3 regions of the Rahnella sp. BIGb0236 genome follow, and region 3 is predicted to be linked to each of the others. Evidence: riboswitches for the same ligand, from Rfam matches in the RefSeq annotation. Region 3 holds a riboswitch; each other region holds the start of a gene.
The links. Region 3 has a riboswitch for thiamine pyrophosphate ahead of thiB (thiamine ABC transporter substrate binding subunit). Riboswitches for the same ligand answer to the same signal wherever they lie in the genome.
Positions count from the first base shown of each region.

Region 1 (5,510 bases), on a different contig from region 3:
TTTATTGATCGCATGTCGGGTTTCCATGTTATCGCTGCAATCCAAAATAATATCGGCACCCGACACGGCTCCGGTTAACGCTTCCCCTGCCAGCCGTTCTGTCAGGGTTACGGCTTCACACAACGGGTTGAGGCGCAGCAGTTCGCGCTTTGCCAGCGTCGCTTTGTTCTGATCAAGGTCTGCCGTGCGATAGAGGATTTGTCGCTGAAGATTGGTGATATGCAGCTGATCGTCATCGGCCAGAACCAGCGTGCCGACGCCGGCCGCCGCCAGATATAACGCGGCGGGAGAACCCAGCCCGCCGAGTCCGACAATCAGCACTTTCGCCGCCTGTAACTTTTCCTGCGCCTGCGGGCCAAATTCCTCCAGCATCAGCTGGCGGCTGTAGCGCATAAAAGCCGCATCGTTAAGCATTTTCCTGCCCCTTGCTGGCGCATAAAGCCAGCAGTTCGGCGGTGGCAGCGCGCCAGTCCGTTGCCTGTGTAATGGCGCTGACGACGGCAATGCTGCCGACGCCGCAGTCGAGAACCGATGCCGCGCGTTCAATGCTGATCCCACCGATAGCCACCGTCGGGAATTTCCCGTCGAGTTGCTCAATGTGTCGGGCCAGTTCTGTCAGCCCCTGCGGTGCCGAAGGCATATCTTTGGTCTGCGTCGGGAAGATATGGCCGAGGGCGATATACGAAGGATTGACGGCGACAGCGCGCGCCATTTCATCATCGTCGTGGGTGGACACGCCCAGTCGTAAACCGGCCTGACGGATTGCCTCAAGGTCGGCAGTATCCAGATCTTCCTGACCCAGATGCACGCCATAAGCCTGATGTTTTACCGCCAGACGCCAGTAATCGTTGATGAATAACCGCGCCTGATATTTCGCTCCCAGCGCGATGGCATCAATAATGGCCGGTTCGGCTTCCCCATCGGGTAAGTCTTTCACGCGCAGTTGTAAGGTTTTAACGCCCGCTTCCAGCAGGCGGGCGATCCATTCCACCGTATCAACCACCGGATATAAACCGAGGTGAAAAGGAACGGCGGGGAAGGGTTGCGATGACTGATTCATTTGTTGATCTCCGTGGCAGGATGATAAAGCTCGCTGCCGCGTGAACGGAATTCAGCTGACATCTGCGCCATACCGGATTCAACGAGTTCTATTGGCTGGGCTTTGGCTTCCAGCGCGGCGGCGTAATCGCGAACTTCCTGAGTAATTTTCATCGAACAGAATTTCGGGCCACACATTGAACAGAAGTGTGCGACTTTGCCGGATTCCTGCGGCAGCGTTTCATCGTGGTAGGCGCGGGCGGTGGCCGGATCAAGAGCCAGATTAAACTGGTCTTCCCAGCGGAATTCGAACCGCGCTTTTGACATGGCGTTATCGCGGATTTGTGCCCCCGGATGGCCTTTGGCTAAATCGGCGGCATGGGCTGCGATTTTGTAGGTAATCAAACCTTGCTTAACGTCTTCTTTGTTCGGCAGGCCGAGATGCTCTTTTGGCGTGACATAACAGAGCATGGCGCAGCCAAACCAGCCAATCATCGCGGCACCGATGCCGGAAGTGAAATGGTCGTAACCCGGCGCAATATCGGTGGTCAACGGGCCGAGGGTATAGAACGGCGCTTCGTGGCAATGCTCGAGTTCTTCGGTCATATTGCGGCGGATCATCTGCATCGGCACATGCCCCGGCCCTTCGATCATCACCTGAACATCGTATTCCCAGGCAATTTTAGTCAGTTCGCCGAGCGTGCGTAATTCGGCGAACTGCGCTTCGTCATTGGCATCCTGAATCGAGCCAGGACGCAGGCCGTCGCCCAGGGACAGCGAGACATCGTAAGCGGCGCAGATTTCGCAAATTTCACGGAAATGCTCATACAGGAAACTTTCGCGATGATGAGAAAGACACCATTTCGCCATGATTGAACCGCCGCGCGACACAATGCCGGTCAGGCGTCTGGCGGTCATCGGTACGTAGCGCAGCAACACACCGGCGTGAATGGTGAAGTAATCGACGCCTTGCTCTGCCTGTTCCAGCAGCGTATCGCGGAACATTTCCCAGTTCAGGTCTTCGGCCACGCCATTCACTTTTTCCAGCGCCTGATAAATCGGTACTGTACCGATCGGCACCGGGCTGTTACGCAGGATCCATTCACGGGTTTCATGAATATAGCGGCCGGTGGAGAGATCCATTACCGTGTCCGCGCCCCAGCGCGTCGACCACACCAGTTTCTCAACTTCTTCTTCAATGGATGACGTCACCGCCGAGTTGCCGATATTGGCATTCACTTTCACCAGAAAATTGCGGCCAATGATCATCGGCTCTGATTCGGGGTGATTGATATTGGCAGGAATGATGGCGCGACCGGCGGCGACTTCCTGACGCACGAATTCCGCCGTAATGTTGGCGGGCAGATGTGCACCAAAACTTTCGCCGGGATGTTGCTGGCGCAAAACCTCGCCGCGGATCCGCTCACGCCCCATATTCTCGCGGATGGCGATGAATTCCATTTCAGGCGTAATCATGCCTTTGCGTGCGTAATGCAACTGCGTGACATTTTTACCCGACATCGCTTTGCGCGGGCGTGGCAGGTGTTCGAACCGGAGATGGTCCAGACCTTCATCCGCCAGACGCTGCTGGGTAAAGCCGGAACTGACCTGCGGAAGTTCTTCCGTGTCCGCCCGCTCGTTGATCCATCGGGTGCGTAATTTTTCCAGACCGGTGTGTACATCAATCACTGCCGACGGATCACCATAAGGCCCGGCGGTGTCATAGACGGGGATTGCTTCGTTATCTTCGAACTGCGGATTGTCTTTGCCGCCGCCGACCAGTGTCGGGCTGAGCTGGATTTCACGCATCGGCACGCGGATATCGTCGCGGTCAGCGTGCAGATAAATACGGCGGGAGTTTGGAAAGGCTTCGCCCTGCAGGCTGTCGATAAATGACTGAGCCTGCGCGCGTTGTTCACGGCGGTTTGACGATTTCTTTTCTGAAGTAACGGGTTTTTGGGTACTCGACATAGCAAATTCCTCGCAAAAAAACGTGATGGAAAATTGCTTGTCTGGAGGTTTACGGCAGGAGTAAAAATGGGCGGTGAAGCACGGGCGGCCTGATGCCAGATTGTGCTGAACGCATAACATTACTCTTGTTCCCTTCGCGGGTACTAACCCGATCAGGTTCCGCGGATCCCGAATTAACGGTCTCAGCCTGGCGTAATTCTCAACAGAAAATTATGCGCTAGGCACTCCGACAAGAAGCCTCAATATAGGAGGCGTTTTTTTAAACTACAAGTAAAACTGTAACCCTGAGCAGGGTCTTAGGGTGGTAACACGTTAAGCCGGTCTGGCGAGATCAGGTTCATTCGCCGGAGGTAACGCACCCTCCGCGGGCGGCTCGAAGGCCATGATAATTAATTGATCTTCCAGCTGAAAACGGGCATCTAACGCTTCACCGATATCCGATAATGCATAATGAAACGCGAAAGCATTGTCATCATCAATATCAGTTTCTGTGTAACTGTCATGGAAAGCCATGATAGCTTCAGTATTCAGTTCCAGTGCAGGATAGATTTTTGCCGCCTTCACTTTCTTCGGGCTGTCGGCACCATCGACTTCTTCAATGATGCGTGGATAAAGATGAAAATGCCCGGCAGAAAGATAGTCGACAAGGTGATGGCAAAAACTGTCCAGCGCCTTTTCATTCAAAGGTGTATGTTTTTCTTTATTGGGTTTCAGGCCGACCAGTGTGCAGTAAGAAACCAGCAATTCTTTACGCGCGTGTAGCCACTGATCGACTAATTCATTACTGCCACCAACGCGTTGGGTCAGTCTTTCCAGACGATTTAGCATGGTTGACTCCGTGAGCAATAAAAAAAGTAACCGAAAAGAAACGTTACTAATATGTAAAGATCACTCTCAGATTGTCAGTCCCGACGAGGTTATGCAACAACAATTATGGAATTACAGATTACTGAGCAACACAACGGCTGGTGGGTCATCAGTCAGGAAGGCAAGCTGTGGCTGCCTGAGGGCGAACTGCCGTTTGGCAGCGCTGCACAATTTTCTCTGACCGGTAAGACAGCGCGTCAGATTGGCGAATGGCAGGGCGAACCGGTCTGGCTGGTTCGTCAGGCGATGCCAAACCATATGGTTTCCGCCCGTCAGTTGCTGGATCAGGATCGCGGATTATTCCAGCTGGTCGGCCGTGGTGTGCAGCTGTCAGAATTTTACCGTTCTCATCAGTTTTGTGGTTACTGCGGACATGAAATGCACGTCAGCAAAACTGAGTGGGCTGCGCTCTGCGGACACTGCCGCGAGCGCTATTACCCGCAAATTGCGCCCTGCATCATTGTGGCGATCCGCAAGGGCGATGAGATTTTGCTGGCGCAGCATGTCCGTCATCGTAATGGCATCCACACGGTGCTGGCGGGGTTCGTAGAAGTCGGCGAAACGCTGGAAGAAACCGTGGCACGCGAAGTGATGGAAGAAAGCAACATCCGCGTGAAGAATGTCCGTTATGTCAGTTCCCAGCCGTGGCCGTTCCCCAATTCGCTGATGATGGCGTTTATGGCTGATTACGACAGCGGCGAGATAGTGCATGATCCGAAAGAGTTGCTGAATGCGGGCTGGTACCGCTTTGACGCCTTGCCGCAATTGCCGCCGCCGGGGACGATTGCCCGGCGTCTGATTGAAGATACCGTTGCGCAGTGCCGCGCAGAAAGCGAAGACGACGACGTCTAGCGTCAGTTTTGCGTGATAGAATGCCGTCAGATGATTGTCGGGCAGCCCGAATATTGAAGGAAAGAGCAAGAATGAATGAGTTGAAAAACGACCGTTACCTGCGTGCTTTGTTACGTCAGCCTGTGGACATTACACCGGTGTGGATGATGCGTCAGGCTGGCCGTTATTTGCCGGAGTACAAAGAAACCCGCGCTGAAGCCGGCGATTTTATGTCGCTGTGTAAGAATGCCGAACTGGCTTGTGAGGTGACTTTACAGCCGCTTCGTCGCTATCCGCTGGATGCAGCGATCCTGTTCTCCGACATCCTGACCATTCCTGATGCGATGGGGCTGGGGCTGTATTTCGAAGCCGGTGAAGGCCCGCGTTTTTCTTCGCCACTGACCAATCGTGCTGATGTCGAAAAGCTGCCGGTTCCGGATCCTGAAATGGAGCTGGGCTATGTGATGAACGCCGTGCGTACCATCCGTAAAAACCTGAAAGGTGAAGTGCCGCTTATTGGTTTCTCCGGTAGCCCGTGGACGCTGGCGACTTATATGATAGAAGGCGGTAGCAGCAAAGCCTTTACCAAAATCAAAAAAATGATGTACGCCGATCCGTCTACCTTGCACCTGTTGCTGGATAAAGTGGCCGACAGCGTCATTCTTTACCTTAATGCTCAGATTAAAGCGGGCGCGCAGTCGGTGATGATTTTTGACACCTGGGGCGGCGTACTGACACCTCGCGATTACCGCGAGTTCTCCCTTAACTACATGCACAAAATCGTCGATGGCCTGATCCGTGAA
Region 1 is NZ_SOAO01000023.1:6,145-11,654, reverse strand. Features, by position in the region: gene EDF78_RS25010 (HesA/MoeB/ThiF family protein) at 1-414, opposite strand, end outside; gene thiE (thiamine phosphate synthase) at 407-1,060, opposite strand; gene thiC (phosphomethylpyrimidine synthase ThiC) at 1,057-3,009, opposite strand; TPP riboswitch at 3,122-3,248, opposite strand; gene rsd (sigma D regulator) at 3,322-3,837, opposite strand; gene nudC (NAD(+) diphosphatase) at 3,943-4,728, shown strand; gene hemE (uroporphyrinogen decarboxylase) at 4,800-5,510, shown strand, end outside.
Region 1: linked by a shared signal. The riboswitch ahead of thiC (phosphomethylpyrimidine synthase ThiC) and the one ahead of thiB (thiamine ABC transporter substrate binding subunit) in region 3 are both predicted to bind thiamine pyrophosphate.

Region 2 (5,510 bases), on a different contig from region 3:
CTTGGCGTCAAATGAGTCATTTTTTCCCTATCCAACTCCATGTGCTGCTCCTTTTACATAATGTATACCGATGATATATTCACTCTGTTAAACATTATTTACTTCAACAATGAATAACTCCGATCAACAAAGTTTACTTTCATATATTGATTTAACAAATAGTAAGTGGATTCACATTCCATTTTCCCGAAAACGGGAGTCATTGGTGCTTCGCTGATATAAAACCGCATAACTTCCTCATTCACAATATCCTTAATAATGAACTTTGCACTCTCTTTTTCCAACATTCTATTTTCATTAAGGCTATCGGCATAAATAACCATCATGCAAAGACTGTAACGGAGCATTTTTCCTTTGAGTGGATGCCCTTGCGTCTTACGATAAAAATTTTCCAATGAGTTTAACTCAACAGGACCCTTCACTGGCTTACATGACTTCAGCAGGAACGCAGCCCGCTCCTGATGAGGATTGTTGAGGCAAAACACATAAGCCGTTTGTTCCATACCGGATTCCCGTGGCTGGTTTTTCCTGTATTGCTTAAATAGCCATTTCCAGTTAAGAAGATGTTTTTCGGGTTGCCGTAAATTACGTCTCGCACGGCGTTGCTGCCAGATAATATCACTCCGTCGAATACGCCTTATAATAAGCGGGACGTTTAACTGTACAAAAGCCGCATTCATTGTTGTCATCGTCTCGGCAACAACCTTTTCATGTAACGTCATCTTTTATTATATTCCCGCAGTGTGAAAATCAATCCTGCAAGAATAATATGACCGCCCGTAATCACAATCACCAAAGCTATTTTTGTCGAGACGTCTCGTAAAATTTCAACAGAGAAAATATCCGTAAGCGAAAAACCGGCCACGCAGGCAGTTTGCGACGCGGTTCAAATTTTGCGGGTTACCCCTGAAATCTGTATGACAACTTAGTGTAAGCTGTAAACCACATCAATATCGTGGATACTTTCTATGCCAGCCGCAACCCTCCTGAAAAAAAGCTACTACAGCGCAGAACAGTCACTGTCCCTTTCCCAGCTCGATGAGGAAAAAATCAGTCAGATCGCCCGTGATCTGGATGTGGCGGAAAGCGAAAAGGAACATTACCTCACAGGCTGGATGGGTCAGAACAGCGTGGTGCTGGTGAGAAATTATCAGGACAAACGCGGCACCTCCAGCGGGCTGGTGATGTCACGCGGCAACCGCTACAAACTGACCGTGCAGGCCATTACCTTTCGTATTCCTAAAGTGCTGCTGTGGGTCACTTTCCGCCGCAAGCCCCGCACGATGACGGTGATCGCCTATAACAAGCTGGGCGAACAACCGACCGGCCTGCAACAGTTCATGCATATTCAGGATCCTGAACTTCGCGACACGCTGGAAAATGACTGGCGTGAACTGAATGATTATCTGGGCATGGCCTGCTGGCAAATGGACAACAACCGTCCTCTGTGGCGTCAGGTGCATGAGGAAATCTCACCGCAGGCGTTGTGGACGCTGTCTGAATCACCGTGGTTCAGCGGCAAAAAACTGCAAAAAGACGGTGAATGTGAAGGTCTGTGGACACACGATCAGTTTATCGGACGCCGTAGCGGTGAACATGCTTCGGTGCTGCTGTCATGGAAAGATGAAGAGAATGACGATATTGCCAGTTACCTGTTTGAACGGGTTTCGGCGAATAAAATCCGCGTCATGCTTAGACCGCGCAAAGACGCAAAATTCTATCCGCTTAACCCGTTCGATGCCGTGCATTTGCAGCAGGCGTTGGTGAAATTCCGTCAGGCTGAACAGGCGCTTGGCGAGACATTGCGCCGCGCCTGATATCTGTTTACCACCAGCGGTGGAAATGATGCACCGGCCCGATGCCGTGGCCGACTTCCAGTGAATCCGCCTGCATCAACGCCTGCTGTAAATACGCTTTCGCCTCGCGCAGCGTATCTGCCCAGTTGTTGTGGCGCGGGCGCAAGGCGGCCAGTGCCGCAGAAAGCGTACATCCTGTGCCGTGCGTATGGCGGGTGTTGACGCGTGGCGCTGTAAAACGCTCGCGGGAATCGGCGGTAAACAGCCAGTCAGGGCTTTCCTCATCACTCAGATGACCGCCTTTCATCAGCACCGCGTCACATCCCATCGCCAGCAACGCCTCCCCCTGCTCGCGCATCTCGGTTTCACTGGCTGCCACGCTACACTCCAGCAACGCGGCGGCCTCCGGCAGATTCGGTGTAATGATCGACACCTGCGGGATCAGCAAACGGCGTACAGCATCGACGGCTTCCGGCAACAGCAACGGATCGCCGCTTTTCGCCAGCATCACAGTATCCAGCACCACAAAAGCGGGCCGGTAATATCTGAGCCGCTCCGCCACCGCCTCCACGATCTGACTGTTCGCCAGCATGCCGATTTTCGTGCTGTCGATGCGGACGTCACTCAGCACGGAATCCAGCTGCGCGGCAACGAAATCCGGTTCGATGTGATAAACCGACTGCACGCCACGGGTGTTTTGCGCCACCAGTGCGGTGATGACACTGGTGCCGTAAGCGCCCAGCGCCGAGAAGGTTTTTAAATCTGCCTGGATCCCCGCGCCTCCGCTGGGATCGGTGCCGGCAATGGTCAGGGCATTGATCCGTTTCATTACTGCCCCTCCCCGTTCAGCCAGCCTTCGTTCATCAGATACAGATTGTCCAGAAACGCAGCCGTGAAGCTGCCCGGCCCTTTCACCACCGCGCAGGCCCGCTCACCGCCGCAGGACATCACCCGGCAGGCCGCAGCCACATGATTCAGGCGATCGCCCGGCAAACACGAAAAGGCGGCGACAACTGCCGATAAGGCGCAACCGGTGCCGACCACGCGGGTCATCATCGGATGGCCGCCCGCCACCGCCAGACAGCGTTCGCCATCCGTGACGTAATCCGTTTCGCCGGTCACGGCCACTACCGCGCCGGTTTCCCGTGCCAGTTGCTGCGCTGACGGAATGGCAGAAAGCGAGTCGTCACCGCTGTCGACGCCACGCCCGGCGGCAGTCAGCCCGCTGAGCGCACGAATTTCCGAGGCATTTCCGCGGATCGCCGCCGGGTTAAGTTTGATAAGTTCCAGACAGAATTCGGTACGCCAGCTCAGACCGCCCACCGCCACCGGATCCAGCACCCAGGGTTTTCCGGCCTGACGGGCAGCGTGGATGGCCACCAGCATGGCGTCGCTGTGAGGGCGTGTCAGCGTGCCGACATTCACCAGTAACGCGTCGGCGACAGCGCTGAACTGCGCAGCCTCGGCAGGATCCACCACCATCGCGGGTGAAGCGCCCAGTGCGAGCAGGACATTGGCCGTAAAAGATTGCACCACGTCGTTGGTCAGACAATGAACCAGCGGCGCGGAAAGGCGGAGTTGTTGCAAGGAAGCGGCGGCGACAGCGCCGGAAAATACGGCAGGTTGGATATTCATAAATCTCCCCACCGGCGCTAAAGAAGGCGGTATCGGGAGAGATACCTGACTTCCCTACGCTGGCATTATCCAGATCAGGTGGTACGGGTATTTCTCAGCCCATCAGTGATGGGGCACCCCGAGTCATGAAGATTGAATCTCTATACTTTTTGCCAGCTTAGGGGAAGTTGCTTGCTGACGCAAGCCCGCCCTTCCGGTTATCGCTTCTTCACGCTGTACCCCAGCTTGTACCCCATATCTGTATGACAAAACCTCTTGATTATCTAAATTTGATAAGTGAGATATGCAAATGACAGAAACCCAGATCTACGAGAGCATTAAGCAAGCCATCAACAGCGCACCGCGAAATGGTCAAACGGTTGAAATGCACCTCCAGATGATCAAATACGCCGACCACCTGAAAAACGTCACTGCTAAAGAGTTTTGCGAGGGTGTGGGACTTAAAGCCAGTTTTGGTACTGAATTCAGCAAAATGAGAAATCTCACCGAACGGCTTAAAGCCTCTGGGCTTGATACCTCGAAGCTGTGATTAACAAGATCATCGGTATCTACGTTTAGTTAACGAGGTTATTTTGATACTACCTTTTGAGACTTAGAGAACATCATGACAACGGTGATCGGATATGTGCGAGTTTCCACCAGCGACCAGAACGTTAAAAACCAGAAGCAACAGATAACCGATGCTGGTTATAGCGTTACTCGCTGGTTCAGTGATGAAGCGGTGAGTGGTGCAATCAAGGCGGAAGAGCGTCCAGGGTTTGGTGAACTACTCAGTTATGTGCGAGAAGGCGATACGCTGATTGTGATTGCTATAGACCGCCTGGGGCGTAACACGATTGACGTTCTTTCCACCGTGGAAAAATTGCAGACGAAAGGCGTGAAAGTTGTCAGCTTGCGTGAAGGGTTCGACCTGTCAACGCCAGTTGGTAAAGCGATGCTCACTATGATGGCAGGGCTTGCCAGCCTGGAAAAAGATCTGATCGCAGAGCGTAGAACAGCAGGTATCAAGCGTGCTCAGTCTGAAGGAAAACATTGCGGCAGACCTATAAAAGCAACCGTTGAACAGGTGCGAGAATTGTTAGCGTAAGGTTTACCGCCAGCAGTGGTACAACACAGGTTAGGTATCAGCAAAGCCACCTTCTATCGACTAAAGACCTTCTGATCTACATCACTGATATTTAAGGATTCTGGCTACTCAGGTAGGTGGTAGGGAAAGTTAGAGCTTAGCAGTTCAAGCAACAAGATAACTTATTCTCAGCATTAGCGACTAAGGATGCTAAATAAGTGCAAGTAGTTAACTACTATAGTTTGTCTCATTTGCGTATACCCAAAAGAAACAATGGGGCATTTATCCAATAAATATTCATTTCAATATCAAATTATTTACTGGCGATATTTCATCCAGTTAAAAGATAGAGATCGGGGAGAAAATGAAATTGCTTAATGCTTTAAACGATGAGCATTGAACAGATTTTGTACAATTAATAAAAGCCGCGTGACAGGATGATCCTTAAATACCCATATACCCAAGGCTGCTGGGGTAAATCGCTCGGAAACGGTTGTCATTAAATAGTTGAATACAACTTAGTCAGGTCAGAGACAATTATTTCCTGAGCATCTAACGCTAATTTAGCTGAATGGTCAGCATTACGCAATTCAATCTGATACTCTTCACGTCTGGCTTCCTGCGCCATGTTCCCCTCACTACGTTCACAATCTCTTTGCAACTCGCTAAAGCATGCTTCTCGCGCCGTCTCATAGCGAAAGCGGATATCAATCAATGCTTGTATTTCTTCTTTTAAAATAGCCTCTTAAAGCTGTTTTTTATCCATTATGAAAGTGTCCATTTTTAGTTAAATAAGTGCTATCTGCTCATTTTTTAGTCGCGCCAATCTTTCGGAAAGTTTTATTTTTTCTTCAACTTTTTCGAGCGCGGAAGCAGACATACAGCTTATCAACTTGTCTACATCTTTTGGTTCTTTGATAACAATAAACTCCTTAGACTTATTAATAAATACTACTGAATACTTTTTACGGGACAAAAGTTCAATAACATTACTTAATGTGCCAGGGCTTTTG
Region 2 is NZ_SOAO01000003.1:188,339-193,848, reverse strand. Features, by position in the region: gene EDF78_RS07750 (hypothetical protein) at 1-41, opposite strand, end outside; gene EDF78_RS07745 (hypothetical protein) at 99-722, opposite strand; gene EDF78_RS07740 (hypothetical protein) at 969-1,817, shown strand; gene thiD (bifunctional hydroxymethylpyrimidine kinase/phosphomethylpyrimidine kinase) at 1,825-2,625, opposite strand; gene thiM (hydroxyethylthiazole kinase) at 2,625-3,431, opposite strand; TPP riboswitch at 3,466-3,562, opposite strand; gene EDF78_RS07725 (transcription factor) at 3,721-3,960, shown strand; partial or broken gene EDF78_RS07720 (recombinase family protein) at 4,036-4,593, shown strand; gene EDF78_RS07715 (hypothetical protein) at 4,997-5,212, opposite strand; gene EDF78_RS07710 (hypothetical protein) at 5,285-5,510, opposite strand, start outside.
Region 2: linked by a shared signal. The riboswitch ahead of thiM (hydroxyethylthiazole kinase) and the one ahead of thiB (thiamine ABC transporter substrate binding subunit) in region 3 are both predicted to bind thiamine pyrophosphate.

Region 3 (5,510 bases):
CGGTGATCGCGCCAAGCTTTGCCGATATCTTCTACGGTAACTCTTTCAATAACCAGTTGCTGCCGATCACCCTGAGCGAAGCGCAAGTGGATGAATTGTTCGAACTGGTTAAAAACAACGAAGGCATTCAGTTCGAAGTAGATCTGGAAGCGCAAACCGTGAAAGCGGGCGATAAAAGCTATCCGTTTGTCATCGATAGCTTCCGCCGTCACTGCATGATCAACGGTCTGGACAGCATCGGCCTGACGTTGCAGCACGAAGAAAATATCTCCGGCTACGAGAAGAATCAGCCTGCGTTTATGCAGTAATTTCCTGAGACTGAGCATAAAAAAACCCGCGGATTTGCGGGTTTTTCTTTATCTGAAAAGCGACGGGTTATGTCAGACGTCTTTGACTTTATACATCAGCCCGAGCGCCACCACCGCCAGCACAGTCGCCGCCCAGTAGACCGGAAAGTGGCCGAAGTTCTCCACGATAAAGCCCTGCAACAAACCAGCGCAAATCACACCGGTAGAAATGCTGTTGGTGAACAATGTGGTTGCTGACCCCGCCCTGCCCGGCATCAGATCCTGAAAATACAACATGCCGATCCCCGCCACGATACCGATGAAAATCGCATTGAACAGTTGCAGAATCATCAGCGCCGCCTTGAACTGAAACGCCACCAGTCCGGCATAGAAAATGACGCCGCTCGCCACGGCATACAGCATCAGCTTGCGTTTGCCGGTACGTTTCACCAGATAGCCTGCCAGCAACATTGCCGGGATTTCCAGCCCGGCGGCTGTCCCCATCAGCAAACCTGCCAGCCCTTCCGGTAAACCTAAATCACTGGTGATGTACAACGGCATATCAATGACATACATGATATTGCAGGTCCACATCAGCAAAGAGGAAAAGAACAGCAGACGCACATCTTTGTTGCGCCAGGCGCTGACGTGTACCACTTTTTCATCCACCGGTTGTTCGAGGCGCGGCACCGACGGTAGGAAAAACAGGATCATCAGAATACTGCCGACAAACACGGCGGCGGCGCTCAGGTACATCGGAGTAAAACCGTAATTCAGCGCCAGCATGAATGACAGCGGCGGGCCGAGCACCCAGGCCAGCGACAACATCGCACGCATCATTGAGCTGAACATCACCACTTCACTGGCGGAGCGGTCGGCATGTTCACGCGCCAGCGCAAACAACTGCGGCATTGATGCATTCCCTATCGCCGCCAGCAATACGCCGACGGTGATCAGCACCAGATAATCACGGCTGAAGGCGAAAACCAGGCTGTTACCGAGCGCCATCAGGCAGCAAAACATCAGCAGTTTTCGCCGGTCACCTTTGTTATCCGAACGGTTGGCCAGCAGGAAACTGATGGCAATCCCGGCCACCGCATTGACGGTATAGAACAGACCGACCCACATTGGCCGGACTTTCACTTCATTGGTCAGAAACAAGCTGAGTGTGGGCGCCTGCAACGCTCCCGCGATACCACACAGCAAAGACACCACCAGAAAGGTGACATAAATGGCATTAATACGAGGTTTTGACATGACGCCGTCCCTGAGAAATGAAAGCCCATAAAACAAGACAGACAGTGTAGCGAAGTTTCAGGAAGTTCTGGGGAATGAACAAAAAAAGCGTGTAAAAAAACCAGTGAGTTTCCTCACTGGCTGGTGACATTACACCATTACTCAGAAAATCGAATTTTGACGGGCCTGCCATGAGCCGGATTACAAATGCTGGCGATAGTCTTTTTCATCCACAGAATCTAAATCCCACTGCGTGAGACGGGACAAAATATCCAGGCGGTATTGCACCGGCACCCAGGACAACCAGTCAGCATGATTTTTAGAGGCGTTCCTCTTAATGGCTTCAAAATAACGCTGGTAAAAACGGGCGTTCAGACTGCGTTTCATGCTGACCTCCGGTCATTCACAACAGGCTTTCGTTGAGAAACAGTATCGGAGTATTATGAGGAAAGATAAATTGATGAAGATCGCCCACGGAGTTCCTCTTTTATGTCCTCGTCCCGTTTGCAACAGCAGTTCATCCGCCTGTGGCAAAGCTGCCACGGTGAAGAAACCGAAACCACGTTGCAGGCGTTGTCTGAGGTTCTCAATTGTTCGCGCAGACATATGCGATCCTTGCTCAGTACCATGCAGGAACAGGGCTGGCTGCAATGGGATGCCGAAGCCGGACGCGGCAAACGTTCCACGCTGAAATTCCTGTATACCGGGCTGGCTCTCCAGCAACAGCGCGCCGAAGAGCTGCTGGAACAGGACCGGATTGATCAGCTGGTGCAACTGGTCGGCGATAAGGATCGGGTGCGTCAGATGTTGCTGTCCCAGCTCGGACGCAGCTTCCGTCAGGGTAAACATATTCTGCGCGTGCTGTATTACCGCCCGCTGATTAACCTGCTGCCCGGCACCATGTTACGCCGTTCAGAAACGCATATTGCCCGGCAAATTTTCAGCGGCCTGACACGCATAAATGAGGAAAACGGGGAAGTAGAAGGGGATCTTGCCCATCACTGGCAGGAAATTTCTCCGTTGCACTGGCGTTTTTATCTGCGTCCGGCCATTCATTTTCATCATGGCCGTGAACTGGAGATGGCCGACATCATCGCCACGTTCACCCGCCTGACCGCCCATCCGCTGTTCAGCAACCTGAAAACGGTCACCACGCCCACGCCGAATGTCATTGATATCCATCTGAATGCCCCTGACCGCTGGTTGCCGTGGCTGTTCGGCAATATCCACGCGATGATCCTGCCGCAGGAATGGCAATCCCTGCCTGATTTTGCCCGTCATCCGGTCGGTACCGGCCCTTACGCTGTGGTGCGTAATCTTAAAACACAACTGCGCATACGCGCCTTTGATGAGTATTTTGGCTTCCGGGCGCTGATAGACGAAGTGAATATCTGGGTGCTGCCGGAACTGAGTGAAGAACTGGTGCATTCCGGCGTACAGCTTCAGGCCGATGAATCCGGCAAAAGTGAGCTGGAAAGTCGTCTGGAAGAAGGCTGCTATTTCCTGCTTTTTGACCAGCGTTCGCCGGTCGGACAATGCGATGCAACGCGCCAGTGGTTGTGCGATTTACTGAATCCCATCGCCCTGCTGAACAATGCAGAACCGATTTATCAGCGCTACTGGTCTCCGGCGTATGGCTTGTTGCCGCGCTGGCACCATAAAGCCCCGCAGCCGCGTCCGCCCCGACCGCAAGGTCTGACACAGGTGACCCTGACCTTCTACGGCGAGCATTCTGAACATCAGGCAATTTGTAATGCCCTGCAACCGCTGCTGGCGGCGGAAGGCATCGAACTGATCATTCAGGTGGTGGATTACGCCGTCTGGCACCGCGGCGACGCCAAAAGTGATCTGTGGCTCGGCAGTGCCAACTTTACCCTGCCGCTGGAATTCTCACTGTTTGCGCATTTCCATGAATTGCCGCTGGCGAAACATTGCTTCAGTGAAGGAATGGAAGAGGACGCCGCGCAGTGGCACGCGGGCAATTTGTCGATGGCGAAATGGAGTCAGAAACAGACAGTCAGCCATCAGATCCACCCGCTGTTCCATCACTGGCTGGTGTTGCAGGGACAACGAAGCATGCGCGGCGTACGCATGAATACCCTCGGCTGGTTCGACTTTAAATCCGCGTGGTTTGCGCCACCGGACAGTTAATCGGACTATCGCATCGCGCCGTTAGTCTCTAGAATGACATCCGTTCTCAACGGGGTGCCAGCACTTGTGAAAGCAAGTTTACATATGGCTGAGACCTGATACCCGTCGAACCTGATCCGGTTAATCCCGGCGGAGGGATTTGAGACTGCGCGATGCTTACTCAAAATCCTTTGCCCTTTCATTTTTTTGGAGCGCAAAGTTGAAAAAATTATTGTCCTGCCTGCTGTTACTTTCTGCACCTGCATTTGCGGCAAAACCTGTTCTGACGGTTTATACCTATGATTCTTTCTCTGCCGACTGGGGTCCGGGTCCGGCGATCAAAAAAGCCTTTGAAGCCCAATGCGGCTGCGAGCTGAAATACGTCGCGCTGGAAGATGGTGTGTCTTTGCTGAACCGTTTGCGGATGGAAGGTAAAAACAGCCAGGCCGACGTCGTCCTCGGGCTGGACAACAACCTGTTGCAGGCGGCTGAACAAACCGGTTTATTCGCCAAAGCGCCGAAAACCGACGCCGTACTCACCGTCCCCGGCGGCTGGAATGACAGCACCTTCGTGCCTTATGATTACGGCTATTTCGCCTTCGTCTATGACAAAAACAAACTGAAGAACCCGCCAAAAAGCCTCGATGAGCTGATCAACAGTGACCAGAACTGGAAAGTGATTTACGAAGATCCGCGCACCAGTACGCCGGGTCTGGGCCTGATGCTGTGGATGCAAAAAGTCTACGGCGATAAGGCACCGCAGGCGTGGCAAAAACTGGCGAAGAAAACCGTCACCGTCACTAAAGGCTGGAGCGAGGCCTACGGGTTATTCCTCAAAGGCGAAAGCGATCTGGTGCTGAGCTATACCACTTCTCCGGCGTATCACATCGTCGAGGAGAAGAAAGATAATTACGCGGCAGCTGACTTTACCGAAGGGCATTACATGCAGGTGGAAGTGGCGGGTCAGCTGGCGAACAGCAAGCAACCGAAACTGGCTGAAGCCTTCATGAAATTCATCACCACGGAAGATTTCCAGAAAGTGATCCCGGCTGGCAACTGGATGTATCCGGTGGTGGATACGCCGCTGCCAGACGCCTTTAAACAGCTGACCGTACCGGCCAAATCTCTGCAATACAGCGCGCAAGACGTCGCGACTCACCGTGCACAATGGATCCAGGCATGGCAGAACGCCGTCAGCCGTTGATCCCGCGCTGGCTGTGGCCCGGTGCCATCGCCTCACTGGCTATGCTGCTGGTGGCGGCGCTGGCACTCGGCTCTCTGTGGCGTCATGCGCCACAGATCAGCGGTGCCTCGCTGTGGCAGGATCCCTATCTCTGGCATGTGATCCGCTTTACCTTCTGGCAGGCGCTGCTGTCGGCGCTGTGCTCGGTGCTGCCCGCGATTTTACTGGCACGCGCCTTGTTCCGCCGCCGTTTTCCCGGCCGTCAGCTGTTACTGCGTTTATGCGCGATGACGCTGGTCTTGCCGGTTTTAGTCGCCGTGTTTGGCATCCTCAGTGTTTACGGAAGACAGGGCTGGCTGGCGCAAATTTGCGGCTGGCTGGGCATGGATTATCGTTTCTCGCCGTACGGTTTACAGGGCATTTTGCTGGCGCATGTCTTTTTCAATCTGCCGCTGGCGACACGTCTGTTATTGCAGGCGCTGGAGAATATCGCCGTTGAGCAGCGCCAGCTCGCCGCGCAACTGGGCATGAACGTCTGGCAGCAATTCCGCTTTGTGGAGTGGCCCGCGCTGCGCAGGCAGATTTTCCCCGCCGCCGCCTTAATTTTCATGCTGTGTTTCGCCAGCTTCGCCACCGTGCTGTCGCTGGGCGGCGGTCCGCAGGCGACCACCATT
Region 3 is NZ_SOAO01000005.1:144,084-149,593, forward strand. Features, by position in the region: gene leuD (3-isopropylmalate dehydratase small subunit) at 1-308, shown strand, start outside; gene EDF78_RS12370 (MFS transporter) at 381-1,544, opposite strand; gene sgrT (glucose uptake inhibitor SgrT) at 1,725-1,910, opposite strand; gene sgrR (HTH-type transcriptional regulator SgrR) at 2,013-3,674, shown strand; TPP riboswitch at 3,715-3,830, shown strand; gene thiB (thiamine ABC transporter substrate binding subunit) at 3,874-4,857, shown strand; gene thiP (thiamine/thiamine pyrophosphate ABC transporter permease ThiP) at 4,833-5,510, shown strand, end outside.